2 regions of the Geobacillus sp. G4 genome follow, and region 2 is predicted to be linked to the other one. Evidence: riboswitches for the same ligand, from Rfam matches in the RefSeq annotation. Region 2 holds a riboswitch; the other holds the start of a gene.
The links. Region 2 has a riboswitch for thiamine pyrophosphate ahead of thiC (phosphomethylpyrimidine synthase ThiC). Riboswitches for the same ligand answer to the same signal wherever they lie in the genome.
Positions count from the first base shown of each region.

Region 1: another riboswitch for thiamine pyrophosphate. It lies ahead of tenA (thiaminase II); the one in region 2 lies ahead of thiC (phosphomethylpyrimidine synthase ThiC).

Region 1 covers NZ_JBEPJY010000004.1:32,094-47,382, reverse strand. Annotated here, with positions in the region: gene thiO (glycine oxidase ThiO) at 1-380, opposite strand, end outside; gene tenI (thiazole tautomerase TenI) at 384-989, opposite strand; gene ABS784_RS06280 (energy-coupling factor transporter transmembrane component T family protein) at 1,006-1,788, opposite strand; gene ABS784_RS06275 (ABC transporter ATP-binding protein) at 1,788-3,239, opposite strand; gene ABS784_RS06270 (ECF transporter S component) at 3,254-3,844, opposite strand; gene tenA (thiaminase II) at 3,868-4,551, opposite strand; TPP riboswitch at 4,658-4,765, opposite strand; gene ABS784_RS06260 (class I SAM-dependent rRNA methyltransferase) at 4,908-6,092, shown strand; gene ABS784_RS06255 (MFS transporter) at 6,156-7,361, opposite strand; gene ABS784_RS06250 (YfiT family bacillithiol transferase) at 7,579-8,115, opposite strand; gene ABS784_RS06245 (glycoside hydrolase family 13 protein) at 8,171-9,838, opposite strand; gene ABS784_RS06240 (ketopantoate reductase family protein) at 9,978-10,904, opposite strand; gene ABS784_RS06235 (YbdD/YjiX family protein) at 11,056-11,259, opposite strand; gene ABS784_RS06230 (carbon starvation CstA family protein) at 11,252-13,327, opposite strand; gene ABS784_RS06225 (hypothetical protein) at 13,632-14,081, shown strand; gene ABS784_RS06220 (TerC family protein) at 14,121-14,813, opposite strand; gene ABS784_RS06215 (YkvA family protein) at 14,828-15,100, opposite strand.
Region 2 covers NZ_JBEPJY010000007.1:101,783-117,071, forward strand. Annotated here, with positions in the region: gene ABS784_RS10415 (IucA/IucC family protein) at 1-1,546, opposite strand, end outside; gene ABS784_RS10420 (IucA/IucC family protein) at 1,543-3,474, opposite strand; gene ABS784_RS10425 (M14 family zinc carboxypeptidase) at 3,830-6,205, opposite strand; gene ABS784_RS10430 (methyl-accepting chemotaxis protein) at 6,567-7,820, shown strand; TPP riboswitch at 7,956-8,069, shown strand; gene thiC (phosphomethylpyrimidine synthase ThiC) at 8,241-9,929, shown strand; gene ABS784_RS10440 (aminotransferase class I/II-fold pyridoxal phosphate-dependent enzyme) at 10,528-11,706, shown strand; gene ABS784_RS10445 (thiamine pyrophosphate-binding protein) at 11,703-13,358, shown strand; gene ABS784_RS10450 (aldehyde dehydrogenase family protein) at 13,429-14,910, shown strand; gene ABS784_RS10455 (saccharopine dehydrogenase family protein) at 15,068-15,289, shown strand, end outside.

The DNA of each region.
Region 1 (15,289 bases), on a different contig from region 2:
TTCGTGAGCCACTGCACCGGTTCGCCTATGCCCCGCCAAAATGTATAATGGCGATAGAGATCGTCTGCTTCCTCTTCCGTTGTCGCTAGTTTGATCAATCCTTTTTCGACAAGGCCGATATCGATGCCGGTCCTCTCCCTCAGCTCTTCAGCCAAGGCCGGCATGAGAGCTCGGCTTTGCAAGGCAAGCGGCACAAGCGGGCTTGACGTCGAAAACTCGGATTGCGCCCCAAGCATGCCGGCTGCCGCGCTTGACGCCCCGCTTCCCATCGTTCCTTTTTCAAAAATGGCGACGCGATGCCGCCGCTTGGCGAGCTCAAAACCGATGGCCGCCCCAATCACCCCGCCGCCGACGATGGCGACGTCATACCGATGCGTCATCCCCTATCCCCTCCCTTTCACGATGTCTGCCAGCCGTTTAGCCTCAGCAACGGGGTCAGCAGCGAAAAAAACAGCCGACAATACTGCCACCCCGGCTGCGCCCGCTTCCAGCACCCGACGAGCGTTGCCGGCGTGAATGCCGCCAATGGCGATGACTGGAATGGACACGGCGGCCGCGATTTCCGCAAGCGAGTCCAGACCGCGCGGCGGCAAACCGGGCTTGCTGTCCGTCGGAAAAATATGGCCATACAAACAAAAGTGAGCGCCATCCTGTTCGGCCTGTTTCGCCTCCTCCGACCCGTGCACCGAGCAACCAACCGTCAAGTCCGGAAACGAGCGGCGGACGGCGCGCACCGGCAGGCTGTGATAAGCAAGTTGCACACCTTTGACACCGTAGACAGCGGCGACATCAACCCGGTCATTGACGATGATTTTTTGCAGCGGCACCCCGACGCGAAGCAGTGCCGCGACAAACGCCGCCACTTCACGCGCCGTCTTCCCTTTTTCGCGAATATGAATCAGGTCGGCATACGGATGGGTGTGCGCACAAATCGCGGCAAATTCGTCTACCGTCTGACGCCCGGTGGAAACGAAATGGAGAACCCCCATCGCCATCCCTTTCTTTCTACCGTACATCGCTTATAGAAATATACGGATAATGAACACCGACATAGTAGGCGGCGAACATCAAAGCGGCAAACAAGGCGACAAGCCAAATATCATATTTGCCGAACCCGATTTCATAATAAAACGTGCGCCGCCCGCTGCCGGAAAATTGTTTCGCTTCCATCGCCACGGCGATGCGCTGGGCGCGGCGGATGCTTTGCGACAACAGCGGAATGGCGTAGCGCTTCACTTTGCTGAGGACGCCCTTATTCGGCACGCCGCGCACTGTTAACGCATAGCGGATCGCCTGAAACTCTTCAAGCATAATCGGCAATAGGCGAACGGCCGCCAAAAAACTGTACGCATACTTTGGCTTCAGTCTCAACTGCTGCATGAGCGAATAAAACAACGGAACCGGCCGGGTCGTCAGCGAAAAAATCAATCCGAGAAGCCCAAGCGCCAAAGCGCGAAACCCGATGTGCACCCCGCGCCAAAAACTTTCCGCTGTAACATGGATGAGCCCCCAGCGAACCCATGTCGTCGTTCCCTCGCCAAACATCATCATCGATGAAGCCGTCGAAACAAACACGAGGAAAAACGGCAAAAACAGCCAAAACAACACATTCGCCGGATAGCCGGTGCCAAAGCAAAACAAAACGAAGAGAGCGAGCGAAACGTTAATCAGCACGTTCGGGTTATGAATGAACAACACAGCGAAAAAGAGCACGACAAGCACAATGAGCTTCAAACTCGGGTTCGTCTCATGAAGCCATGTCTCGCGGCAGCGAACCTCCCATTTCATCACCCTGCCCCACCTTCCGCCAACACCGGCTCTCGGATGTCAAGCCGTTCGTCCCGAACGAGCGCCCCATCTTCAATCACCCACTGTCTCGTCGCAAAGCGGCGGACGATTTGTTCGTCATGTGTAACCATCATGATCGCCGCCCCTTGTTCACGGTATGCTTCAAGCATTTCGAGCAACGCGAACGTATTTTTTGCATCTTGCCCAAATGTCGGCTCATCAAGCAAAAAGAGGCGCTGGCCGGCGACGATCGAAGCGGCGACGCTCAACCGCCGCTTTTGTCCGACCGACAGTTGGTACGGGTGCTGGTCTTGCTGCTCAACAAGGTCAAATTCACGCAACAGACGGTCGACGATTCCCTCAATTTCCTCTTTCGGCCGCCTCTCAAGCCGAAGCGAGTAGGCGAGCTCTTCGCGAACGGAATGGGCGACAAATTGCCATTCCGGATTTTGGAAAACGAACGCAATATGGCGGTAAAGCGGGTGTTGCCGCTTGATGTCGGCGCCTAGCAGCATATACTCTCCGTCCGTGCGGATGAGTTGCATAAGCGCGTGCAGCAACGTGCTTTTACCGGCGCCGTTTTTTCCGGTGACTGCAATCCATTCGCCGGCGTGCACCGTTGCTTCAGGAACATAGATTTTCGCCTCCCGGCCGCGGAACCCGCGAAAACGGGCGAGGCGAAGAAGCTCCTCGCCTTGATGGCGATTTCGCCGCCTTGCCGTCCGGTCATAGTCATCCCAGACGCCTGGATACCAAATCCCTTCAGCGGCAATGACGTCTTTATAGTCGGAAAACACCGCCTTCGCCTCGCCGTCGGCGATGATGCGCCCATCGCGGCCGAACAAGACAATGCGATCCACAAAGTCGAGCACATGGTCAATTTTATGCTCGACGATGATGACCGTTTTGCCGCGGCCCACCTGCTTCACCGTTTGCCATACCGCCTTCGTCCCTTCTTCATCAAGCAGCGCCGTCGGCTCATCCAAAAACAAGACATCCGGCTCAAGCGCCAGCACCGAAGCAAGAGCCAATCGCTGCTTCATTCCACCGGAAAGCGTATGAATATCCGTATGCGGAGCGATCTCCAAACCGACTTGGTTCAGCAGGGCACGGATGCGGACGGGCATCTCGTGGCGCGGCACGCTTCGATTTTCGAGGGCAAAAGCGATTTCCTCGTCCGCATACGGCATGCAAAATTGCGCATCAGGATCTTGGAAAACATAGCCCCACCGTTCCGGCCGCTTAAGGCGCTCCGCTTTCATCGGCACATCGATCGAGCGGGGAATGATGCCAGCCATCACTTGCAATAATGTCGACTTGCCGCATCCGGACGGACCAAGGAGGAGCACTTTCTCCCCCTCGGCAATCGAAAGCGACAAGTCGCGAAACAGCAGCCCGTCGCTCCCGGGAAATTTCAGGCGCAGCCGATCAATCGCAATTGCTTGTTTCATCGCCATTCGCCGCCTTACCGGTTCAATGCATCGTAATCGTCTTTCGAGGCCGGCCGCCACATTTGCGTCACTCCAGTTTTTTCGAGCGCTTTCGCCAATGAAACAGCAAGCACGCCGGAGATGAGGATGGCGCCGATAAAACGCGCCAGCAAAAAGAGCGCCATATTCCATGGGGCGAGCGCCTCAATATAGCCTTTGTAAAAGTCCATGATGAGCGAGCCAATCGTCGCCCCGACCGCGCCTAGCGATACAACGAACGTATCAAAGCGCCGATAGCGGAAGGCGGCAAAGACGAGCTCGGCCAACAGCCCTTGAACGACCCCGTAAATGAGCACTTCAAGCCCCCATTGCGATCCCATGATCAGCTCGCCGGACGAAGCCGCAATCTCCGCGAGCAACGCCACCCCTGGCTTGCGAATGAGCAAATAAGCGAGCGAGGAGGCGATAAACCACATGCCGTAAATGAGTTGATCGAGATGAAACCCTACTGCTCCCACCGCGCTATATAGCGGGCCCCATAATTTGTAAATAACGCCAAACACAATCGCAATGACGATCGTCGTTAAAATATCCACCAATTTTAACCCTTTTGTCTTCACTTCCATCCTGTTCTCCTCCTTGTCTCACGTCAACGGCTCGCCGCCAATTCAGCCGACGGCCACTGCTCAAGCCGATACGCCATCTCCCAAAACTCGTACTCATATTCGCTGCTGATGAGGAAATGCCGCTTCATCCGATGGCGATCCTCTTCGGTGACCTCGTCAGCGATGTCGTCAAGCCGCGCGATTTGCTCTTCCACAAGCGAGCGGAACCAGTCCGAACTGTAGGTGCCGATCCATTTTTCATAAATCGGATCGTTCGGGCGGCACGTTTTCAAGCGCTCGCCAATTTCGTAATACAGCCAGTAGCACGGCAAAATGGCGGCGATAACATCACCGAGATGCCCTTCGTACGCCGCGCGGTACATGTGCGACGTATAGGCGTACGCCGTCGGCGCCGGAATGAACGCCGCCCTTTCCTCTTCTGTAATGCCCAAGAGCTCGGCGAACGTTTCATGCAGAGACAGCTCGGCTTCGCACGTGCTTTGTGCATGGTGCGCCAACCGGGCTGTCGTCGCCAAATCCGGCGATTTCGCCGCCCCGATCGCCTGAACGCGGGCAAAATGGCGCAAATAATAGGCATCTTGCATCACGTAATAGCGAAACTTCTCGCGCGCAAGCGTCCCTTGGCCAAGCTCCTGAACAAACGGATGGCGGAAACTCGCCTGCCAGATCGGATCGGCCGCTTGGCGCAATTGTTTGGCAAATGACATTCGTTTTCCCCCTTTTTGGCAAAATAAAAACGCCGCTTCCTTTGCCGATTGGCGTAAAGAAAGCGGCGTGGGCATGCGACGTTGGCAAGGCAAAGCCTAGCCTTGCTGTGCTGCTCCTCCACTTCCCTACGCTGGCATTACCCAGATCAGGTGCTAAGGGTCTCAAAGGCACACTTTGATCTCAGCCTTTCTAAAGGCCCCCCTAGTGGATGATGGTGCAATTTTCAGTTTTCTTTACACTTAATCATACCATGGCACGAACGATTGTCAATCTTTTTTTCTCCGACGTTGCGCTATGCGTTGCAATCCGCTATGATGGAAACGCAGCAATTGACGACGGAATGGGAGTGGAAACGATGGCGAAGGTCATCCTGAAAAGAGAACGGAAAAAACGGCTTGAGCAAGGGCATCCATGGATTTTTCAAAGTGAAGTCGACCGCATCGAAGGCGATGCTGCGCCGGGCGACTTCGTTGACGTTTACAATCATCAAGGGTATTGGCTGGCGAAAGGATATATCAACCCCGCTTCGCAAATCATCGTCCGCGTCTTGACGCAAAACCCAAACGATGAACTCGATGAGCGCTTTTTCATCGACCGCATCCGTCAGGCGTGGGCGTACCGTGAACGGATGATTCCCGGCGTTCGCTCCTGCCGCGCCGTCTATGGCGAAGCCGACTTTTTGCCCGGATTGATCGTCGACAAATATGAAGATGTGCTTGTTGTGCAAATTTTGGCGCTCGGCATGGAAAGGCGGAAAGACTGGATTTTGCGCGGCTTGCTTGACGTGTTTGCCCCAAGGGCCATTTATTTGCGCAACGATGTGTCCGTTCGGGAGCTTGAGGGTCTCAAACAAGAAAAAGGCTTTTGGTACGGGGAAGCGGAAACGGAAATCGAAATCGAGGAAAACGGCGTGAAATACATCGTCGATATTGAAAACGGACAAAAAACAGGCTTTTTCTTCGACCAACGGCAAAACCGCGCCGCTCTTCGTCCGCTCATCGGTCCGGAGACAACCGTGCTCGACTGCTTCACCCATACCGGCTCGTTTATGCTAAACGCTTGTCTGTATGGGGCAAAACATGCTACTGCCGTCGATATTTCTGAACATGCCATCGAAACGGCGAAACGGAACGCCGCGTTAAACGGATTCACGAACGTTGAATTTGTCGTCGCCAACGCCTTCGACTATTTGCGCGAGTCGGTGCGCGCCGGCAAACAGTGGGATGTCGTCATCATCGACCCGCCGGCGTTCGCGAAATCGGCCCATGCCGTCCCGAAGGCGCTGCGCGGCTATAAAGACATTAACTTAAACGGATTGAAGCTTGTCAAAGACGGCGGCTTTTTCGTCACATCAAGCTGCTCGTACCACGTCCGCCCGCACCTATTTCAAGAGATGATCGCTGATGCGGCATTTGACGCGAAAAAAGTGCTGCGCCAAGTATATTGGAACGGCGCCGGCTACGACCACCCGAAACTCCTTGCCGCGGAAGAAGGCGACTACTTAAAATTCGCCATTTACGAAGTGCATTCCCGGCGGTGACGAGCCGCCCTCAAAGGCCGTTTCGATGCGCCGCTGGGCAGAAAAAACGCCTAGGGGTTATCCCTAAGCGTTTTTTCGTTCCCTGGGGCGAAGCGATTGTTCTTTATGCAAGACCGACAGATAGACAAGCATCGAAAGGAACACCGAACCGCTAGCAGCTAAATAAATGCTCGGATAGCCGAACCAATGGCTGATTTGGCCAAACACTATCGCCCCGACGCCGACCCCTAAATCAAAAAACGAGAAAAATGTCGCGTTCGCCATTCCCTTGCGGTGGGCAGGCGCCCGCTCGACGGACCACGCCTGCAGCCCCGGTTGCACCATGCCAAAGCCGAAACCGTACAGCACCGCCGCCAAAAGCAACGCCCATTCTCCCGGCAGCCAAGCGAGAAGAAGCATCGCCAGCAAAATAAGCCCCGCACCAGGGAGAAAGACGGCTCGATGCCCTTTTCGGTCATACAACTGGCCAGCGAACGTTCGCGTCACCATCAAGGCAAGCGCGTAAAGCAAAAAGTACAGCTGCAGGCCGCCGATCTGTTTTTGCGCCGTATATAGAGGCAAGAATGAGGCGATGCCGCCGAACGTCACCGTCAAGAAAAACAACAGCAACGACGGGGTCAAAGCGCTTTTTTCATACAAATCCCATCTGTTCGCCCCTTTGCCATGCACGGCTTCCGCTTTTTTATACGTGATCGCGGCGGCAAACAGCACCGAAGTGACTCCAAGCGCCGCACAAATGGCAAACAGATGGCTAAACGGAATCATAGCGGCAAGCACAAGTCCAAGCGACGGACCAAACGCCAAGGCGATATTCCCGGACAGCCCGTAATAGCCCATTCCTTCCCCGCGGCGACTCGCTGGAATGATGTCCGTCGCCACCGTTCCGGAAGCGGTTGTCGAAAACCCCCAGCCGATTCCTTGGACGACCCGCATCAAAAAGAGAAGGAAAATGCTTGAGATCAAGCTGTAGGAACCGACAGAAATGACAAAAATGAGAAGTCCCAATAAAAACACAAACCGGCGCCCTTTCGTCTCAAGCGCATGGCCGGCGAACGGACGGACGATGAGCGCCGAAAACGTAAACACACCGACGACAACGCCAATCAGCTGATCGTTGCCGCCCAAATGCTCGACAAACAGCGGAAGGGTCGGCAGCGTCATTTGAAACCCAAGAAACACAAAAAAATTGGCCAAACAAATCAAAACAAAATCTTTCGTCCATATTTTTTCTTTTTGTTCTGCAATAAGCGGCTGCTGCTCCGCTCCCATACTGATCCCCCTTGCGAACTATGTATTTCGTGTCCCTTAATATTTGTTAGTATAACATAATCCTATGCCGCCGTTTAAGCAAAATGCTATTTCACCGTTCTCCCGGCAGGATGACGACAAAAAAGCCCCGCCCAGCCGGCGGTTCCCGGGTGTTGTTTGCGCAGCACCATCCTTCTATGATGCATGAAGAAAAAAGCCGCCGAAGAATCGGCAGCCTTTACCATCCTTTTCGTTTGCGCAACGACGCAACTTGCGCGGTATGATGCTTCCCATGCCATGCATACAACGCGGTCAATACATACAGCGGCATCTCCCCCGCTGCCCCTTCCGGCCGAACGGTTCGGTGAAAATCTGCCTCCGTCATCGATTCAAGCAACGCCGCCCATCGCGCATGCAGCCCGTCAAGCAATAAAAGCGACGGTTCAATGGGCAACGAGCAAGCATCGGCCGTTTTCGCCCATTCGCTTTCCGCAAACGGCTTCACCGTTGGGCCGTCTTCCGTCACTCCCCATTTCGTGCGCAAAAACGCATTCATGCTTGCATCAGCCAAATGATGGACGACTTGGGCAACCGTCCAGCCGCCGTCGCGATACGGCGTGTTCAGCTGCTCATCGTTCAAGCCGGAAACAGCAGTTCTTAAGTCGTTCGGCAGCCCGCGGATGGCAGCAATCCACTCTTGCACCTCCCCAGCCTCAAACTGCTGCGGCGCTTGAAACGTTCCGATCGGGTAGCGAATCGGATCGACCGTTGCCATGTTGATCATCTCCCTTCCGTATGCATTTATTCCACACGGAAAGGCAAATTCCTTCTTATTCTTTCCAGATGTATACGCGCGCCTCGTACGGCTTCAGCTTAAAACGCGTCGCATTTTTATGCGGACGGACCGGGTAGTTCGAGAGCGCCAAATCGCTTGACTGAAGGCGGAAGCCGTCATAGCGGTAAAGTGAAGGACGATCGGATACGTTGACAATGATAAGCGCCCGATCGCGGCCAAGCGTTCTTGTGTACGCGTAAATGGATGGGTGGTTTTCCAAAAGCAGATCGTACGTTCCGTAAACAAACAGCTCGTTCGCTTTCCGAAGCTGAATCATTTGTCGATAAAACGACCATACCGAGTTCGGGTCGCGCCGCTCGGCCTCGACATTGATCGTACGATAGTTTTCGTTCACCTTGATCCATGGCGTACCTGTCGTGAATCCAGCGTTTGGGGCACCAGACCATTGCATCGGGGTGCGCGAGTTGTCGCGCCCGGTTTGCCAAATGATCTTCATCACTTCCTCATGTGTCCGGCCGTTCGCCCGTTCGAGTTCATACAGACGCAAGGCAGCGACATCGCGGTAGTCGCGAATGTCGGAGAATTGCACGTTCGTCATCCCGATCTCTTGCCCTTGGTAAATGAACGGCGTCCCTTGCATGAAAAAGTAGAGCGCGCCAAGCGCCTTCGCGCTCTCCGCCCAATACTCGCCGTCATTTCCCCATGTCGACACTGATCGAGGCAAGTCGTGGTTTTCCAAAAAGAGCGCGTTCCACCCACGGTTTTCCAATCCTTTTTGCCATTTCGTCAACGTCCGCTTCAGCCGGCGGACATCGATCGAACCATCGGCTTTCCTTTTCCAAAGCCCTAAATGCTCAAACTGAAAAATCATATGAAACACGCCGTTTTCTTCCCCGACCCATTGTTCGGCCTCATCAACCGTTACTCCGTTCGCCTCGCCGACCGTCATAATGTCATATCGTGCAAACGTTTGCTCTTTCAACTCTCGCAAATACTCCATAATCCCTGGCTGGTTCATGTGCGCAGCAAATGACGGCACGTACTTCAGCCCCTTCGGATTTGGCAAATCGGGAAGACCCGGCTTTTTCTTAATGTGGGAAATCGCGTCGATGCGAAAGCCGTCGATGCCTTTATCCAGCCACCAGTTGATCATCGCATAAAGCGCCCGCCGCACTTCGTCGTTTTCCCAATTCAAGTCGGGCTGTTTGACGTCAAAAATATGCAAGTAATACTGACCCGTCCGCTCGTCATACTGCCATGCCGAGCCGCCGAAAATGCTTTCCCAGTTGTTCGGTTCGCGCCCATCTTTGCCGTCGCGCCAAATGTACCAGTCGCGCTTCGGATTGTCTCGCGATGACCGCGATTCGATAAACCACGGATGCTCATCACTCGTATGATTGATGACCAAATCCAAAATGACTTTCAACCCGCGCCGATGCGCTTCAACAAGCAATTCATCGAAGTCATCCATCGTTCCAAACTCATCCATAATGGCATAATAATCGCTGATGTCATATCCGTTATCGGCGTTCGGCGACCGGTAAATCGGACAAATCCAAACGATGTCGACTCCAAGCTCCACCAAATAATCCAGCTTTTCGATGATGCCGCGAAGATCACCGATGCCGTCGCCGTTGGCATCCATAAAGCTGCGAGGATAAATTTGATACGCAACGCCTTCTTTCCACCATGTTTTTTTCAAGGCTGCCTCCTCCTTGTGCACACGTTTTCACTATTAACTGTACACTATATTGGTGCGGTAAACAACTTCTCTTTTTCTCAAAAAACAGCCGTTTGGCGGGGCTGCACGCTCCTGCCAAACGGCTGGGTTGAACAACTGGTCACTCACCGGTTGCGCGGCTCGCTTCGTAAATTTTTAAATTGTGATATACCACCTCGAGCATCGGAGCATGGATGCCATGCCGCTTCGCCAATGCTAGCAAATACCCTTGCAAATGATCGGCTTCAATGAGCTGTCCTTTTTCCATATCGCGCTGCATGGACGATTTCATCGTTGGGGCGATCTGCTCGAGCTGGGTGCGCTGCCGCTCGGCCATTTCATCGGTCAGCGGCGCCCCATGCGCCTGAATGATCGTTTTGATTTCCCGAAACAGCCGATCGATGATGACGCTCCCGTACTCCCCGGAACGGATCGGCCCGATCGGGGCGCGGAACAGCGTTGTCACGCCCGACATCGTCGCGATAAACAAATATTTGTTCCACATATCAGCTGCAATTTGTTCGCTTAGGCGAAAGCAGGCGTTGGCGCCGGCAAACAACGATGCAAGCACCTCCGTTCGCTCGCTCCGCCCGTTTGGCCATTCACCGAAACGCATCTCATGCGCCGGGCTCGTTTGGATGATCTCCCCTCTCTCGTTTAACGTCGTTTCGATAAAGCAAAGCCCGCCTAAGACATTCTCGCGGCCGAACGCCTTCCATAACGCATCCATATGGGCCATGCCATTTAACAACGGCAAAATCATCGTCGCCTCTCCAACATACGGTTTCGCGTCGGCGATGGCGCCGTCTAAATGGTACGCTTTGCTTGAGAACACGACAAGATCAAATGGCTCGGCCGATTCGCCGGCAACAAGCAATTTCGGCGCCAATCCCACATCGCCATGGACACTGTGGATGACAAGCCCATATTTCTCCAGTTCCTGTTTTCTGCGCTCGCGAACAAGAAACGTTACGTCCACCCCTTTTTCAAGCAGACGGCCGCCGAAATACCCGCCGACCGCTCCTGCTCCGACAAACAGAATGCGCATCATATGTACAGCTCCTTTCTCCACTGAGGGTTGATCCAACGCTCCCAACGTCTTTCACAAAAACCATGCCGCCAATCGAACATTTTCTCAGCGATGATGAACAAGAAGAAAAAAGGAAGAAGGGAACGCGCCCCTCCTTCCTTCCCGTTTGCTAGCAGCAACGCGACACTTTGCCGCCTTTAGCATTGTAGCGTGCCTCTTGCGCCTCGCAGAAAAACTCTTTCCGCGACTTAATCGGCTCGCCAGGATGATGGGTTTTCATATGCTCGACATATTTTTCATAGCTCGGCACACCGACAAGCAAGTCAAGAAACTGCCGGCGATAAGCCAAAACGTTTTGCAGCCATTTAGGCATAGTGCTTCGCTCCTTCTCCATCGCGCGGCACGTACGGCGCTTCCTTGAGCGGCACATGTTTGTTTTGCAATACTTTGATCCAAATGTTCAACGCCGAGATCAGCATCGCGATCACAACGAGCATGAAAATCGCGCACAATGTCGCATCAATGTAATCGTTCATAATAATTTGCCGCATTTGCGCCTCATTCGTTGCCGGCGCCAAAATTTTGCCTTGGCTCAAGCTGTCTTGGAACATTTTCGCATGCGACAAGAAACCAATTTTGACATTTTCGTGGAACAGTTTTTGATACCCGGCTGTCAGCGTGACGACCAAAAGCCATGTTGTCGGCACGAGCGTGACCCAAACATATGCCTTTTTGCCCATTTTAAATAGAACCGTCGTCGCAAACAACAAGGCGATGCCAGCCAACATTTGATTGGCGATGCCAAACAGCGGCCATAGCGTGTTGATGCCGCCGAGCGGGTCGACGACGCCTTGGTACAGGAAGTAACCCCACGCCAGTACGCAAAGGGTCGTAGCGATCAAGTTCGAGGCAAGCGAATCCGTTTTGCCGAGCGGTTTGTAAAACGTGCCCATAATGTCTTGGATCATGAAACGGCCGACGCGCGTGCCGGCGTCAATCGTCGTCAAGATGAACAGCGCTTCAAACAGGATGGCAAAGTGATACCAGAACGCCATAAGCGCCTTGCCGCCGATGACGCTCGATAAAATGTGCGCCATCCCGATCGCCAACGTCGGCGCCCCGCCCGTGCGTGACAACACCGTTTGTTCGCCGACGTCTTTCGCCAACTGCGCAAGCATATCCGGCGTGACGGTGAAGCCCCATGACGATACCACTTTTGCCGCCTGCGCCACATCGGTTCCGATGACAGCAGCCGGGCTGTTGATGGCAAAATACGCCCCTGGCGTCAAGACGCAAGCCGCCACCATCGCCATGACAGCGACGAACGACTCCATCAGCATCGCACCGTAGCCGATCGGCCGCGCATGGCTTTCAAGCTCAATCATCTTCGGCGTTGTGCCGGATGAAACGAGCGCGTGGAATCCAGACACCGCGCCGCAAGCGATCGTAATGAACAAGAACGGGAACAAGTTGCCTGCAAACACCGGCCCGGTGCCATCGATAAATTTCGTCACTGCCGGCATTTGCAAGTCCGGCATGACGACGAAAATGCCGAGCGCCAATCCGACAATCGTGCCGATTTTCAAGAACGTGCTCAAATAGTCGCGCGGCGCCAACAACAGCCATACCGGCAACGCCGAAGCGACAAAGCCATAAATGATCATTAAGATGGCGATCGTTTCCCCTTTTAGCGTAAACATCGCCGAGAGCGTCGGGTGCTCCGCGACATATTGCCCGACCACGATCGACAAAATCAACAGCACAAATCCCCCAAGCGACGCTTCAGCAACGCGCCCTGGACGGATGAAGCGCATGTAAATGCCCATCAAAATCGCAATCGGAATCGTCGCGGCGATCGTAAACATCCCCCACGGGCTTCCGACAAGCGCTTTCACGACAACGAGCGCCAATACGGCCAATAAAATAATCATAATGCCCAAAATGCCAAGCGCTGCGATAAAGCCCGTCACCGGACCCATTTCTTCCTTAATCATTTCGCCGAGCGACTTCCCGTTGCGGCGCATCGAAGCGAACAAAATGACAAAGTCTTGCACCGCTCCGCCGAGCACAACGCCGATCACAATCCAAAGCGTCCCAGGCAGATAGCCCATCTGCGCGGCCAAAATCGGTCCGACAAGCGGTCCCGCACCCGCAATAGCGGCAAAGTGATGGCCAAATAGCACCCATTTGTTCGTCGGAACATAGTCCTTCCCGTCATTGAACACTTCCGCTGGCGTTTTCCGGTTATCATCAAGACCAAACACTTTGCGGGCGATAAACCGGCTGTAAAACCGATAAGCGGCCGCATACGTGCAGACGGCGGCGACGATAAGCCACATGGCGTTGACCGATTCGCCGCGGCTTAAAGCCAAAATGGCAAACGCTGCGGCCCCAAGGACGGAAATCAGGCCCCATAACAAAATCGATTTTAGCCCCTTCACACGGCTTCCCCCTTTATTTATTTGTCAAAATCCTTTACGTCACTATTATATTCATTATTCTGAAAAATTTAAAGTATTTTTTTATCTTCAGCTAACATATCGTTTGGTTCTATAGGAAAGTTTTCCTGCATTCCTATTGCAAAAAAGTATAAAACAAGTCTTTGGCGCAAAAAATGTAATTGCACCCATCGGCTTAACCAGCAACTGACCATGAAGCACCCATCGATTGTCTCCAGCTCCATCTGACGGTGCAACGGACAAAGCAACGATCAACTAATATTATCTCAGTAAAGGGTTCGAGAAGGTGAAAGCGATCGAAGCATTGTTATGGAGCATTGCTTTGCCTGGATTCGGGCAACTGTTGAACAAAAAGTATATAAAAGGAATTTTGTTTATTGCGTTGGAATTTGTGATTAACACCCAATCCCATTTCAATGAAGCCATCCGCCTCAGCTTTTTGGGACGTACGGATGAGGCCGCCCGCATTGTCGATATCGGATGGCTGATGTTTTATCCATGTTTATACTTTTTTGCCATGTGGGATGCGTTTAAAGACGCTGGCGGCGGGCAAACGCCGTACTCGTTTTTGCCGTTTGTCGTCTCCGCCTACTTTGTGACGGTCGGCTTAATGTACTCGTCGCACGTGACGATCGGCGGCGTGTTTTTTGGACCGATTTGGCTGCCGATCTTATCTGTCATCCCCGGGCTCTCCATTGGATGGCTGCTGCAATTTCTGCTGCTGAAATGGAAATAGCCATCCGCTTGGTGATTGCCCAGCCACAAAAGCCGCCAATTATTCATTGGCGGCTTTCGGTTGCGGCTCTTTGGCGCTTTTTCGTTTTTTCATCGTTCCCGCCACAATGACAGCGGCAACAACAAGCAACTCAAATCCATACTTCACGGCAGGATTGGCAAAATACGCCTTTAAAAACGGCTCATCGACGATCATTTTCGCCGCCGTCCAGGCGAGGACACCGGCGCCGATCGTAATAATGATTGGGAAGCGCTCGATCCATTTTAAAATAAGCGTGCTGCCCCACACCATGATCGGAACGGAAATGAGCAACCCAAGAACGACGAGGAGAAAGTTTCCGTGCGCGGCGCCGGCGACCGCCAATACGTTGTCAAGCCCCATCAACGCATCGGCAATAATGATCGTGCGAATCGCCTCCCATAAATTTCCCCCGGCTTCAACATCGTCGTGGCCCTTCCCCTCAACAAGCAGCTTATAGGCGATCCAGACAAGCAGCACGCCGCCGACAAGCAAAAGCCCTGGGATTTTCAGCAGCCAGACGACGAAGATCGTCGCCAACGCCCGGATGACGACAGCGCCTACCGTCCCCCAGACAACGGCCTTTTTTTGCTGGTATTTGGGCAAGTTGCGGGCCGCCAATCCAATCACAATGGCGTTATCCCCTGCCAGCAAAAGATCAATAATGACGATCGACAGCAACGCCGTCCAAAACTCTACTGACAACAGATCCATGGAAGAATCCCCCTTTACAAGTTATATTTTTCTTTTAATGAAACCGGGGCCATCTTAATGACTTGTTGCAAAATAAATAGGAAGACGGCCAAATCATCGATCAAACCAAACAACGCAAGCCAATCCGGAATGAGGTCAAGCGGCAGCGCTATATACAAAAGCAGCAAACCGACGGAAAACAATTTTTTTCGCATTGGCACTTCATGAGAAACGAAAAATTCAAACAAAAACGGTAGAAAACGCCGGACATGGACGATGAAGCGAAGCCGTTTCCACCATTTACGCATGCCATCCCCTCCACTTTTTGTTCTTTTGAAACCGAACCTATCTTCCTTTACGATTATCTTCCCCCCTTTTGTTTCATGAAATGAAAGAAGGCCCTTACCATCTTTGGTAAAGGCCTCCATAAATAAAATAGACCTTTACCAACATCGGTAAAGGTCTCGCTAACAACGTCGCCGTTGCCAACAAAGCCG
Region 2 (15,289 bases):
GTCCTTCCAGGCCAATGCCGTACTTGACGAGCAACGTTAGAAAGCCACGGACGGCGATGCCGACGTATTCGCGAAGAAAGGAAAGCGCCGTTTCTTGAGATGATGGACGGCCGATTCCCTTGGCATATGCTTCAATAATATCGTTGATAATCGGCCGGCCGCTGAATGGTGACGAGGCGTATAAAGCGGTGCCGGCAATGGCGATTTCCCCTTCATTGACAAAGCGATCCAGCCCTTCCCGATAAATGACCGATAAGTTCCGTGCTTTATTTGGATCTTCAGAGCGAAACGAGCAGCCGCCGATTTCACAAACAGGAAGAAAGATAGCGGACAAGTCCCTCTCTCTTTCCAAAATGGCGCGAAGCAGCCGGCTGTATGTTGCGCCGTTGTTGGCTGACTGGGGGGAAATGGACCTGACCGTCGAGGTCATTTGACTATGGACGGCAGTCTTTATATACAGCGGTGCTTCTTTCGCCAAAACGGTTCGGAACGAGGCGGTCGCCTGCGTTGGGATCACCGCTCCTTCGATCAGCCAAAGGAGGCCGTCGCGCAATTCCGCACGATAGACGTTAGGAATGACATGTTCGTATTGCCAAGGATGGACAGGCACGAGCACATAGTCTTCTAGCTTCTTTTTGGTTTGCTGGAAGCATTCTTCAACCGGGCCGCGCAGCGACGGAAAATGGTCGAGCAGGAATGTGTTCGGATCCTCGTATCCGTCAAAGTGGAAATCGCACAAATTGCGTCGGACGGCGACGATCCGCAGCTGCGGTTGACCGCCAAACTCAGCCGAGTAAGCAAATACGTCTTTAGGGGACATCGGCAGTTTCGTTTTGGCGCCTGGATGAAGATGATGCCCTTCAATGCAAAGTTGCTCGAAAAACAGCGCCGGGCAAAACGATGGATCGCTTTGTCGTTGTTCGATATAGGTGAACAAGTTGTCCGCTTCCTTCCGCATCGTTTGGCATTCCTTTTCAAAATGCCAATAAGCCAACGCCAAGTTGGAGGTTCCGTTTTCCAATTCTTTCGCCAGCTGCGCCCATGCTTGTTCCTCGCCGGCCGCCTTGATGAGCGGCGTTAGCAACGAAAGGAAGGAAAGGGCGTCCCGCACCGTTTGGATGCCTTCGCCGATCCAAACGACCTCCTCGCCGATGTCGCATTGGCGGAAAGCGGATTCGCCGCGGATCGGGATCAGCAAACATTGGCCGGGGGCAACGGGGAACAATTTATACATGATCCCTTCCTGCAAGTTGGCGGCCGGCAGCTGGCGGACGACCGCTTCCCATTCCGGCGTCAGCCCGCGCCAGTTCGTGATATACACTGAGTCGATCACTTGCAAATTGTAGGAACGGGAGTATAGACCGAATACGTCCTCCCGCAGCAACGCAGCTGCGGTTCGTTGCAAGATCGTCGTCCGTGCCCGCATGACATGGCGGACATAAGCGGAGAGATGTTCAGGAAATCGTTTTTGGATGAACTCGACGCATTCTTGTTCGTATGGATAAAGGATGATATCAGCTGTCCGGAGGGATAAACGCGTGTTCATCGTTCCCATTCCTCCCTTTTCCATTTGGCCAGCGGATTAGCTGTTTCAATGAATCGGTTGCGAAGATCATTGGTTAAGCGCATAGCGACAAGTGCTTTCATCGGCAGCACCGGGGAAAAGAGCGCGTCCCGATCTTGCCTTGCCTGTTCTTCTGTTTCACTGTCACGGGTCAACGCGGCAAATGCATTCTCCATTACATCCGCTGTGGCCTGCCAAAGAAGTGTCTCGTCGATAGAGAACGTGCGGGAGAGGCAGGCGATCAGCTCGCCAAGATGGTTGTGAATGACGGCATGGGTGAACGTATGCCGCAACTCGTTAAGATCTGCTGTCACGATGCTTGAAGGCGCGAGCTCGTCAAGCGGATAGCGATGGCGACCGAAGCGGCCGCAATGAAGGCGGATTCCTCCCAAGTCGCGAACGTGCATTGACTGGGGCGCGCCGGAGCGAAAGACAGGAAGGCTATTTTGCAAGTGAGCTTCCAAGCTGATTCCGTACTTGCATAAAAGCAAGAGCAACGGCGGAACGAGCATTTCCGCATACTGCCGGAAAAACCATACAGCCGCCTCGCGCACGGAGCTTGCCCCCTGATTGGCTGCATATTCCTCAACGAGCTCAGCTGCCACCGGTTTGCCGCTCAGGAAGGAAGGGGCAAGGAGCGTCACGGCTGGCATCATGATATCCCCTTCCGCCAAATCGCGCTCCGGATTGGTTCGGACGATGGCCGAGAGCTGTTTGGCAAGAGCGGCATCCTCGTTGTCTGTCCGACCTTGCGGCGAGAAAGAGATGCCCGCTGTTTCGCTGACGACCCGAAAGCGGGGGGCAAGCCGCTCTTTGACGAGCACATCGTTCAGCCAAAGCGATAAGCGTGGTCCGTTGGCCGCTGCCGCCGGAGATACAGTGCGGATGGCGCTCGTCATTTGCACATTGATCGGAGTTTTCAAATGATCACCGGAAGCGCCGGGGATCATGAACGTCCGCACGGAAACGAGCGGATAAGCAGGCAGTACGCCGCCATCGATCGGAACGATTGTTTGTGCGGCCAGTTCGTTTTGGAAACGCTGTTGGATGACGTGTTTCCATTGCCATGGATGGACAGGGATGACGTCGTATTCGCATTCAGACAGGCCGTATGCCCGCAACGTGTTTTGCACAACGGACTGCAACGTTTTATCTTGTTCGTAAACCCAATCTGCCATCCGTCCATAGGAAAAGGAAACGAAACGGCAATGGCTGCGACGCACCGCCAGCAAGGGGAGAGCGACTTTCGCTTCCCATTCCGGCGAATAGTCGATCATGTCTTGGACGCTGAAGCCGAGCCGCGTTTTGGCGCACGGGTGCAGTGTATGCCCGTCAATGACCGTTTGTTCGTAAAAGGTGAGAGGGCTGAACGGCCGCGGCTGGGCACGCACCCACTCGAGCGAAGACGAGTACGTTGCTCCATATGTATCGCGCCATCGACAGCGGCGCCGCTCGGCCGCGGCTTGGGCAAGCGCGTCGTTGATCACGCTGTTGGCGATTTCGGCGCAAAACTCGTCCCAATTTGGTGCACAACTGATGAGCCCTTCGCGTTGAAGCAGCTCGAGCAGCTCCAAGGGAGAGGAGAGAGACTTTCGCTCCTTCTGATCAAGCAGCCAAAGGCGCGCAACGGTAAACTGCCCTAAGGAAAACTGTTCCATTACCGCCGCTGTGATTTGTTTCTTCATAGAGAGTAGGATGGAAAGCTCCAATTTGTGGCCGGTTTGTTCCCAAACAACGCGATCTGGGCTGAGGAGCTGTTCGCGAATAAGCGCCTGCAGCAGTCGGTTGGCTATGCGTTGACGGCTGTTCGGCAAGGTGGCCAAAAACAAACCAGCCAACGATGGATCGACCGTTTGCAAATATCGATATGTTTCTTCTTCCTCAGTGAGAAAGAGGATGGACGAATTCAATCGGATCCCTCCATTTGATAACGATTATCAATTTCGTTAAATATCATAATATAAATGATTATCATTTTCAATAAGGAATTAAAAAATAGTCTTTCCGTCTAAGAGATAGGGAGGAGAGTAAGAAAAACTGACTAGTTCGATTGATGGGAGGGAGAATATAGAGGTTCCGCCTAAGAGACTGGTAATTTAAGAAAAAAATGTTCCGGTGTGGGACTTTCGCTAATGAATCAACAGCCTTTCCACGCGTTCATGAATCAACCATTTTAAAGAAAATGCGGTTTTTCTCTAACTCTCTAAAGCGGGGCGACAAATCAAAAACGGGAACTCCATTGTCGGAGCCCCCGCTTTTGATTCATTAGTTTCCCCAAATGGCGTTCGCCATCAGGCGGAATAGGTAGTCGGTATGGTCCCGGAATCCAGCTTCGAGCCCGATCAACGTGACGTCGGCGTTTCGTTCGCGGACAATGACAGCAGCCCCTTGGGCGGCATCGCGGTTTTTCCAATGCCCGGCGACGAAGAAGCCCGGATCGTTTATAAATGTCGCTTCGACGATATCATTGTCCGTATTCGTATACCATACCGGACGATACACAAAGCCGATGTCGTTCTGTCCGTAGCCGGCTGTCGTCCCTGTGCCGCTGTAGTCGACACGGACGATGCCGTTGCTGTTCGAGCCCCCAACGTTAATTGTATCGTCGGTGAGACCGAGTGTTTTGGTTGCTCTTGATGCCCCAGCGCCAACAGCGATGTATTTGCCGCCATTTTGGACAAACGCGGTGACGTTTGCCTTAAAGGCATTGTACTGCTCTTCATTTTGCAAGCCAAACTCTTTATTAGCAGCACTCAATTTGAGAGAAATCAAATTTTCCGTGCCGCTGTAAATAAAGACGTCAAATCCATTAAGCCCGTTCGTCGCCACTTCGACAGGCGTCAATTCGGCCACTTGGAAGCCGAGACGCTGCAACGCCAGCTTCGTGCCGGAATGTGATTGCTGCTTATTCATCCCCCCGTCTTTCAACAAGGCGACACGGACGCTTGTAATCGGTTTGGCATCAGCCGGAACCGCTGCTGTCGAAATGTGAAGCCCCGATTCTTTCACAGCTGCTGAAATGCGGTTGGCCGGCGCTCCCACATAGAAGTTTCCGCGCTCATCGCGTTTGACGGCAATGCCTTGTTGCAACAGCGTATTCACGAGACGGACGGCGCTGACCGAGCTGTTCGGAATGAGGTATGGGCCTTTCCCGGTTAATGACCCTTGCACTTGGACGTTTCCTACGTTTGTCGTCGGAACGTTCACTTCCTCGTTAACAGGGATAGCCGCAAATCCCCATAATTCCGGCAAGCTCCATGCTGAGATGTCATACATCGCCGGCGTATCGTCCGTAATGTCTTCGCCGTCCCAAAGCATCGTGTTGGCTAAGCCGGCTTTCGCCTGATCCATTGGAACGATGTACGTTCCTTTCGGGTACGTTGTCCCGCCTATGGTAAACGGCTGCGCTGCTTGTTTCACTTCAATGTCATTGCGGAGCAGATGCTCGACCGCTTTTAGTGTGACGGTTGGATCTGTTTCATTGACCGGCAAAAGATAGGCGTTCGGGAAAAAGCCTTCTGGATGATGCGGATGGTTGAACGTAATCCCGCGTTTAAACATTTCAATCTGGTCGGCGATCATTTCTTGTTTATGTTCAACGGCGAATTTCAACGCGCCCATAATGGCGTTATATTGCCAGCGCACGCCGTCCCAGTCGTTGGTCGGTGCTTCGAGCGTATGGCCGTACGCGCCGTGGTACATGGCGTACATTGGCGTGAAAATCGGCGGATAGTCATCCCAGCCGGCTGTATCGTCCCGGTACGGGATATAGACGCCTTCCATCGATTTGTACAGTTCACCTTGATAAGATGCTTTGTCGGCTAGAATTTCCGCTTCCATCGCTTTCGCTTGCTCGAGCGCCCATTTGATGTATAAATCGTATTCATAGTTTGGATTGTGCGGGGGTGTGCACGGTTCAATCAATCCTTGTTTGTTGGGCGCATAGTTTTTGACATATCCGTGCGTATCAAGAAACACCATCGGATTCCATTCTTTAATTAATTCTACCGTTTCCCGTGTTTCCGGTTGCGATTGGGTGATGAAGTCGCGGTTCAAGTCGATTCCCGCACCGTTAAACCGTGTCGCCTGCACGCGCCCGTCCGGGTTTTGCACGACGTTAAAAATGAGGACGGTGTTCGCTAAAATCTGCTTTGTTGCGTCATCGTTTTGTGTTGCAAACCGCTCGATCAGCTGAAGAATTGCGTCAGTGCCGACAAATTCGGTTCCATGGATCGAACCGTTGATCATAATCGGGACTTTGAAGTCTTCGTTGTTTGCCACCCATTCCTGCGCTTTGCCCGGGTTTTTGAACATTTGTTTGCGGAGCGCCTGAATTTTGCCGAATTTGCCGCGCGTCGACGGATCGGCAATTGTGACGACATAAAGCGGGTAGCCGTTCGCTGATGTTCCTCTTACTTCCACTTTGACGCGGTTCGACTGTTTCTCGATTTCTTTCAGTTTGGCGCCGATTTGCGAAAACTTGACAAAGTCATAGTTTTCTTGGTTGAATAAGCTCCCGTTTTGTTCTTCAAACGCATTGACGTTCGTCCATTTGATCGGCTCAGCTTGCGCGGCCGTCCAAGGGGAGAATGCCAATAAACTGAAGGCAAGTGCCCCGCCAATCATCTTCTTTTTATTCATGGATGATCCTCCATTTTATTGATCTAGTAAATGAATATTTATAACACAATTACTATTTTAATACAATCCCTTTTTACTGGCAATAGAATTTTTACATGAATCTGTGGTAAAAACGTGTCCAAACTGCTGAGAACACTGAATAAATATAACGTTTTTTGCTTTTCACTCAATAAATGAAGATTCGAAGAGGGGCTAAAACCTTGGTATAATAACGTTTTCTGATACTTTTGATGAACTCCTGTCATATAAAGGATGTCCGGTTGGGCGCTAAAGAAGGAAAACCAATGCACGTTGACGAATATGTCAATGCTATAGTAGTAGTATAAAGTTTTTTGATGATAGAAAAAAGGAGGAGAATGGATTGTCGTTAAGCGCTTATATCATTCGCACAATGTTCGTTGTCATTCCTGGCACAGCGGCGATCGGCATGGCCACATGCCTGGTCAACGGCATTCGCGGGGCGGCATTTTGGTGGACGCTTGTTGCTACGGTGCTGTTTGGCGCGATGCTCGGCTTCGTTTCGGCAACGCTCAACTATCGACGGTTTGTTGCCCCGATTGCCGTTATTAACGAACATTTAGGCAAGATGACAGGCGGAGATTTGACGGTGCGCATACCGCTTGATCGCGTGCAGCAGCTGCGGCCGATTGCGGCGTCGTTAAACGATATGGCAGACGCTTGGCAAAGTGTGATGGGGCAAATCCAACATCATGCCGAAGAAGTAGCGCAATATTCTCAGCAGCTTGCCGCTGTCGCCGAACAGACGACGAAAGCGACAGAGCAAATTGCGACAACGATGGAAACGCTTGCGGCAAGTGCGGAGGAACAGGCCGATGCTGTCCGCACCACCGCCGCGTCCGTGCATGATATTTCCCAAACATTGAGCGACGTCGCTTGCCATACGAAAGATGTGGCGCACCGCGCCGAGAAAACGTCGGCGAAAGCAGAGGACGGCAAGCAGTCAATCGGACAAATGTCCGAGCAAATGCAGTTCATTTACGATCATGTGCAAACGCTCGGCCAGGTGGTGAAAGGGCTTGGGGAGCGCTCCAACGAGATTGGACAGATTACGGAAGCGATCACCGGCATTGCGTCGCAGACGAATTTGTTGGCGCTCAATGCGGCGATCGAAGCGGCGCGCGCCGGCGAGCAAGGGAAAGGGTTTGCGGTTGTCGCGGACGAAGTGAGGAAGCTCGCAGAACAATCAGCGCGCTCAGCGCAACAAATTTCCGAGCTGATCGGTTACATTCAAGAAGAAACGAAGCGGGCAGTTGCGTCTGCCGAACAGGTGATCGCCGAAGTGGCGAAAGGATTGAACGTTGCGGCGGCATGCGGCCAATCATTTGCCCATATCCGCGAGGAGGTCGGCCAAGTGAGCAAACAAATTGGACAAGTATCGTCCGCCATCGAGCAAATGACGGAGCATGCTCGTCAAGTGAACGACGCACTCCAACAGATGACCAATATTGTCGAACAGTCAGCGTCTGGTGCGGCCAACGTATCGGCAGCGACCCAGGAACAAATGGCTTCCGTCGAGGAAATCGCCTCTTCGTCGACATCGCTCGGTCAGATGGCGGACGAGATGCGGGCAATGCTGAAGAAATTTTCTGTGTGAGTGAGGAAAAGGACGCTTTCTTCGAGAAAGAGGGGCTTTCAAACGACGTGTGGGAGTCAACGTTTGGAATAAAATGGTTTGCATCTTTGCCAATTGCCTGATAGAATAAAAAAAGTCAGTCATCATTGTGATACGCTTATCTGCTAGGGGAGTCCGAGAGCCGGGCTGAGAAAAGAACGCGATGAAGTTCTTTGACCCTTTGAACCTGATCTGGGTCATGCCAGCGTAGGGAAGCAGGCAGCGGGAACAGATGGACGTGTCTTGTTCATTTGGCCTTTTGCCTTCGATCAGGTTCCGGTGTCGGAACCTGTTTTTATTTTGAATCGGCCGCCATCGCCTATTCTCGTGTTTGCCCCGCTTCAGACGGTGTGGCTTCAGATCTGATTTTTCATCATTTTATGTTGAAAGGGGAAGCCACGCATGGAAAACATCCGCTCGTTTATGTCGTTTCCGGAAAGCCGCAAAGTGTACATCGAAGGGTCGCGCCCGGATGTGCGCGTGCCGATGAGAGAAATTGCTTTATCGCCAACGAAAACGCCGCAAGGAATGGTGGAAAACAAACCGGTGCGTGTCTACGATACGACGGGCCCGTATACGGATCCCGATTTTGAACCGGACGTGGAGAAAGGCTTGCCTCCTCTTCGTCGCCGCTGGATTGTCGAGCGCGGCGATGTGGAGGAAATGGAGCGGTCTTCTGTTGCGATCCAACGTTCGCTTCCGTTTGTGCGCCGTCCATTGAGGGCAAAGCCCGGAAAAACAGTGACACAAATGCATTACGCCAAACGGGGGATCATTACGCCAGAAATGGAGTTTGTCGCGATTCGTGAACAAATCGATCCAGAAATTGTCCGCCAAGAAGTCGCCGCTGGTTGGGCCATTATTCCGGCCAATATTAACCATCCAGAGAGCGAACCGATGATCATCGGACGTCGTTTCCATGTGAAAATTAATGCCAATATCGGCAACTCGGCTGTTTCTTCATCGATTGAAGACGAAGTGGAAAAATTGCTTTGGGCAGTGCGTTGGGGCGCCGATACGGTCATGGATTTATCGACCGGCAAACACATTCATGAAACGCGCGAGTACATCATCCGCAATTCGCCGGTCCCCGTGGGAACGGTGCCGATTTATCAGGCGCTCGAAAAGGTAGGAGGGGTGCCGGAGAAGCTGACATGGGACGTGTACCGCGAGACGCTCATCGAGCAGGCTGAACAAGGAGTCGACTACATGACGATCCACGCCGGTGTGCGGCTTCATTACATTCCGCTCACCGCCAACCGGACGACCGGAATTGTCTCGCGCGGCGGCTCGATCATCGCCCAATGGTGTTTGGCCCACCATGAAGAAAACTTTTTGTATACGCATTTTGAAGAAATCTGCGAGATTTTGAAACAATACGATGTCGCGATCTCCCTTGGCGACGGCTTGCGCCCCGGCTCCATCGCCGATGCGAACGATGAGGCGCAGTTTGCGGAACTCAAGACGCTCGGCGAGCTGACGAAAATCGCCTGGAAGCATGATGTGCAGGTGATGATCGAAGGGCCGGGGCACATTCCGATGCATAAAATTCGCGAAAATGTCGAGCGGGAACAGGAAATTTGTCATGGAGCGCCGTTTTATACGTTAGGGCCGCTTGTCACCGACATCGCGCCCGGGTATGACCATATTACGTCAGCGATTGGCGCCGCCATCATTGGCGCTTATGGAACGGCGATGCTTTGTTACGTAACGCCCAAAGAACATTTAGGGTTGCCGAATAAAGAGGACGTACGCGCCGGGGTCGTGGCCTATAAAATCGCCGCCCATGCGGCTGATCTGGCAAAAGGGCATCCAGCCGCTCAGCAGCGTGACGACGCGCTCTCGAAAGCGCGCTTTGAATTTCGTTGGAACGATCAGTTCAATTTATCCCTCGATCCGGAACGGGCCCGCGAGTATCATGATGAAACATTGCCGGCTGAGGCGGCGAAAACGGCCCATTTTTGCTCGATGTGCGGGCCGAAATTTTGTTCCATGAACATTTCACATGAACTGCAACGGAAAATCAAAGAGGAGGGGATGAAAGAAAAAGCGCAACAATTTATTCGGCAAGGGTCGTCGCTGTATCAATGACAAGAAGCGGGCTGCGATGCTCGGCATGGTGGAGAGGATACGGAAGTTCGATCAACGGAAAAAGCATGAGCTGGAAAACGCTCGGTGCTGATCGAAGCAGCGGAGGGGGGCGAACGTTCATCGCCCCTCTTGTTTGTTCTGCAAATTGGTGCGGTTCCTTATTATTTTAAAAATATATAATTTTTAAAAAATATATTTACAAATCGTTTCGGATTGATTATGATAATGGCATAAGGTGCAAATTTCTAGTCATAGAATGATCATGCGGGGAAAACTGCGCAGTCTATCGCGGCGCCTTCGCCGGCGCTTCGCTTCCATAGACAGCGGCCAGTTGCGTCATCGAACCGTGGATGATGCCGGCCGCTTCTTTTTATGGCGAAAGGGCCGGGTTTCAGAAGGTTGATCGCGTTTTTCTAGCAGCTTAGTGAAAAAATAACCACTTCTCCTGCATCGACCGCTTTTCGAGAAAAAAGATTTTGATGATGTCTTGATGTGAGAAAGCCATTGGTATGATAGGCTGCTTCTTGAACGTGAGACGGGCATGAGGGTGATGGGCGTGCGCATAAACTGAAACGAAGGGCTATGAGGAGGGATGGGATTGAACACATTTTCCGATATTGTGCAGACGATGCCGCCATATTTGTTCTCCCGATTTCAGAAGAAAAAAGAAGAATTGCTAAAGCTCGGGGTCGATGTCATTGATTTAGGGATCGGCGCCCCCGATTTGCCGCCCCCTTCCTTTGTCATCGAAGCGTTGAAAGAAGCGCTCGATGCGCCAGAACACTATACGTATTCGCCGTATGGCGGCTGCAGGGAGTATCGGGAAGCGGTCGCGCGTTTTTATGAACGGGAATATGGCGTCAAGCTCGATCCGGAGACCGAGGTGTTGGCGTTAATCGGCTCGAAAGAAGGAATCGTCCATTTGCTGCAAGCCGTTCTCAATCCCGGCGAGCTCGCCTTAGTGCCTGATCCGGGCTATCCTGTCTACCGGACGGCCGTCCATTTTGCCCGCGGCCAGGGCCTATCGCTGCCGCTCGATGCGCAACATGGTTATATTCCTCGGTTTGATGCGCTTCTCTCGTCCGTTTATGACCAAGCGAAAATCATGTTTCTCAATTATCCGAGCAATCCGACGGCCGCCGCTGTCGATTTGGATGTATTTGCCGAAGCCGTTTCACTTGCCCGTCAGCACCAGATGTTCATTGCTCATGATGCGGCCTACTCGTTCGTGACGTTTGCCGGTTTTCAAGCGCCGAGCATTTTGCAGGTGGACGGGGCAAAGGAAGTGGCGGTGGAATTTGGATCGTTGTCCAAAAGCTATAACATGGCCGGCTGCCGCATCGGATACGTAGTCGGAAACCGGGACATGATTCGAGCGCTTTCGGTGATCAAGAGCAACACGGATACGTGCCAGTTTATTCCGATCCAGAAGGCGGCGGTGGCCGCTTTGACGAACGGACGGACGTTTATTCGAGAAAATAGCCGCATTTATGAACAACGCATGAATATGATGGTCGAGAGACTTCGAGAACTGGGCATCGACGTGCAGCGGCCGAAAGCGACCTTTTTCTTGTGGATCCCGGTCTATGACGGATACTCGTCCGAACGATTTGCCGCCAAATTGCTGGAAGAAGCGGGAGTCATCGTAACACCGGGAACAGCGTTTGGATCCGCAGGGGAAGGATATGTCCGCGTATCGCTGTCAGCGCCGATGGAGCGTCTGCAGCAAGCCGTTGAACGATGGAAGCAAGTGGATTGGGAGGAATCGGCGCGATGAAGAGAACGATGCGTCACATCACGGTGGCTCAAGCCATCGTCGAATGTTTCAAACAGGAACAAATCCGTTATGTGTTTGGTGTGCCGGGGGAAAGTTATTTGCCCCTGCTTGATGCCATCTATGATGAGCCATCCATCGAGTTCATCTCCGCCCGCCATGAAGGGGGTGCTTCCTTTATGGCGGAAGGGTATGCGAAAGCGTCGCGGAAGTGCGGCGTCGTGCTGGCTACAAGGGCGGTTGGCGGGGCGAACTTAACGATCGGCGTCCATACCGCCAGGCAAGATTCCACTCCGATGGTCGTGTTTTTGGGGCAAGTGAACAGCCGCTTCCTAGGACGTGAAGGATTTCAGGAAGTCGATATGGAAGCGTTTTTTCGTCCGATTGCAAAATGGGTGGTCGAAATTCGCGAAGCCGAGCGGGTGCCAGAGCTGGTGCAACGGGCGTTTCGCACCGCGAAAACAGGGCGGCCCGGCCCCGTCGTCGTTTCACTGCCAGAAGATGTATTTTCCAAAACGATAACGGAAGCAGTGATGGCCGAGACCTATGTGCCGAAGCCGGCCCCAAGGCAAGAGGATATACGGAATATAAAGGAGCGGCTCGAGCGCGCCAAAAGGCCGCTCGTGATTGCCGGCGGCGGCGTCAAATGGTCGGGAGCCGAGCAGCTGCTGCGCTTATGGGCGGAAAAGTATGCACTTCCAGTCATGGCGGCGTTCCGGAGGCATGATGTGTTTCCCCACAACCATCCGTGCTATGTCGGCCACCTAGGCCTAGGGACGCCGAAAGAGGTCATGGAAACGGCTGAGCAGGCCGATGTGGTGATTGCGTTGGGGACGCGGCTGTCGGAAGTGACGACGCAAGATTACCGTTTGCTATCTCCAACGCAGACGCTGATTCATATCGATATTGACAGCGATGGGCTCGGAAAAGTGTATGCACCGGATATCGCGGTTTGGGCTGACTGTCGGGAAGCGCTGTCCCGTTTGCTCGATATCGCGGTGCAGCCGTCTTGGCAGGAATGGGCGGCTGAACGGAGGGAACGGTACGAACAAACGGCCGCGCTGCCGCTTGAAAAACGAACTCTCCATGAAGCGGTCATGGCGAGTTTAGGTCACCATTTGCCGAAAAATGCGGTCATTACGAACGATGCTGGGAATTTCGCCGGTTGGCTTCACGCCTTTTTCCCGTTTGGGGATGGGCACACGTACATCGGCCCGACGTCAGGAGCGATGGGATATGGCATGCCGGCTGCCATTGGCGCGAAAATGGCCTTTCCCGACCGGACCGTCGTTTCTTTATCCGGGGATGGCGGCTTTATGATGACGGTGCAGGAGTTGGAAACGGCCGCTCGATACGATATTCCGATCATTAGCATTGTGTTTAACAATCATATGTACGGCACCATCCGCATGCATCAAGAATTGCAGTTTCCGGGGCGGGTCATCGGCACCGATTTAGGCCGCGTGTCGTTTGCCCGGTTGGCAGAATGCTTGAACAGCTGCGGATTCCAAGTGCAGACGGAACAACAGTTCACGGAAGCGCTTCTGTTGGCGCTTGAAGCCAAGAAGCCGACGGTGATTGAAGTGTTGACCGATCCGAACCACATTTCGGTGGCGGCAACGATCCAAGACTTGCGGGCCAAGAGAAAGTCCTGACGATCATCGCTCGGCGTTCAATGTATAAATTATCTCAATAAATCATCTAGAAAAATGGGGGGAGTATACAGTGAAAATCCAAAACTATATCAATGGAGAATGGAAGGAGCCAAGCACCGGGCAATTTGCGCCGGTGATCAATCCGGCGACGGGGGAAACGATTGCCGAGGTGGCGATGTCCGGGCCAAACGATATCGATGAAGCGGTTCAGGCAGCCAAAGAAGCGCAAAAACAGTGGGCCCTCGTGCCGGCGCCGAAACGCGCGGAAATCTTGTATAAAGTTGGGATGCTGCTAAAGGAGCGGAAAGAACAGTTGGCCCGGCTGTTGACGATGGAAATGGGCAAAGTGATTGAGGAAGCGCGCGGCGAAGTGCAGGAAGGCATTGATATGGCGTTTTACATGGCGGGAGAAGGACGGCGGTTGTTCGGCGATACGACGCCGTCTGAACTGAAAGACAAATTCGCCATGAGCGTCCGCACGCCGGTTGGAGTGGTCGGCATCATCACTCCATGGAATTTTCCCATTGCCATCGCCACTTGGAAGTCGTTTCCGGCCATTGTTGCCGGCAATGCGGTCGTATGGAAGCCAGCGCCCGAGACACCGATCATGGCGCAGGAATTAGCTCGCATTTTTGAAGAAGCGGGCTTGCCGCCGGGAGTGTTTCATGTGGTCCACGGTGACGGGCCGACAGTCGGCAATGCGCTCGTCGAGCATCCTGATGTCAAGGTCATCTCATTTACCGGATCGAATGAAGTCGGGCGGATGATTGCGGAAAAATGCGGACGGCTGTTGAAAAAGGTGTCGCTTGAAATGGGAGGAAAAAACGCCGTCATTGTGATGGATGATGCGGATTTGACATTGGCGGTTGACGGCATCATCTGGAGTGCGTTCGGCACGTCGGGGCAGCGGTGCACGGCGTGCAGCCGGGTCATCGTCCATGAGCGGGTGAAACAGGAGCTTGAGCGGCGTCTGCTTGAAGCCGTGAAAACATTGAAAATCGGCAACGGGTTGGATGAAACGGTCAAAGTCGGACCCGTCATCCATGAAGAGGCGCTGCAAAAAATCGACCGCTACGTGCGCATTGGCGTAGAAGAAGGGGCGAAACTGCTTGTGGGTGGCTATATATTGCGCGAGGGCGACTATGCGCGCGGCTTTTATTACGCGCCGACGATTTTCACCGATGTCACGCCGAATATGCGCATCGCCCGCGAAGAAATTTTCGGCCCGGTTGTGTCGATCATTTCCGTCCGCAGTTTGGACGAAGCGATCGCCGTCAACAACAGCGTCGATTATGGGCTGTCAAGCGCCATTTTCACACGCGATGTCAACAATGTATTCCGAGCGATGCGTGATTTGGACACCGGCATCGTGTATGTCAACGCCGGCACAACGGGAGCGGAAATTCATTTGCCGTTTGGCGGCACGAAAGGGACGGGCAACGGCCACCGCGACTCCGGCGTCGCTGCGCTTGACGTATTCACCGAATGGCGGAGCATTTATGTCGATTTCAGCGGCAAGCTGCAGCGGGCGCAAATCGATACCGATGATTGAACCGGGCTGTCGCTTGCAACATGGCCGGCAAAAGAGAAGCGAAGATCAACGTGGAACATATATCGTGAATCGAAGCAGCGGCCGCGGCAACGATGTGAAAAAAGCGGCTGTCATGTGAGCGTATGGCAAAGAATCGGTGACAGAGGGGGAAAGAACGATGAAAGTGCTTGTGCTTGGAGCGGGGCTGATGGGCAAAGAAGCAGCACGCGATTTAGTGCAAAGCCAAGATGTTGAGGCGGTGACGTTGGCGGATGTCGATTTGGCTAAGGCGGAGCAGACGGTGCGGCAGCTTCATTCCAAAAAGCTTGCCGCTGTGCGGGTGGATGCCAGCGACAAGCGGCAGCTGTCGGCTTTCATGAAAGGGCACGATGTGGTTGTC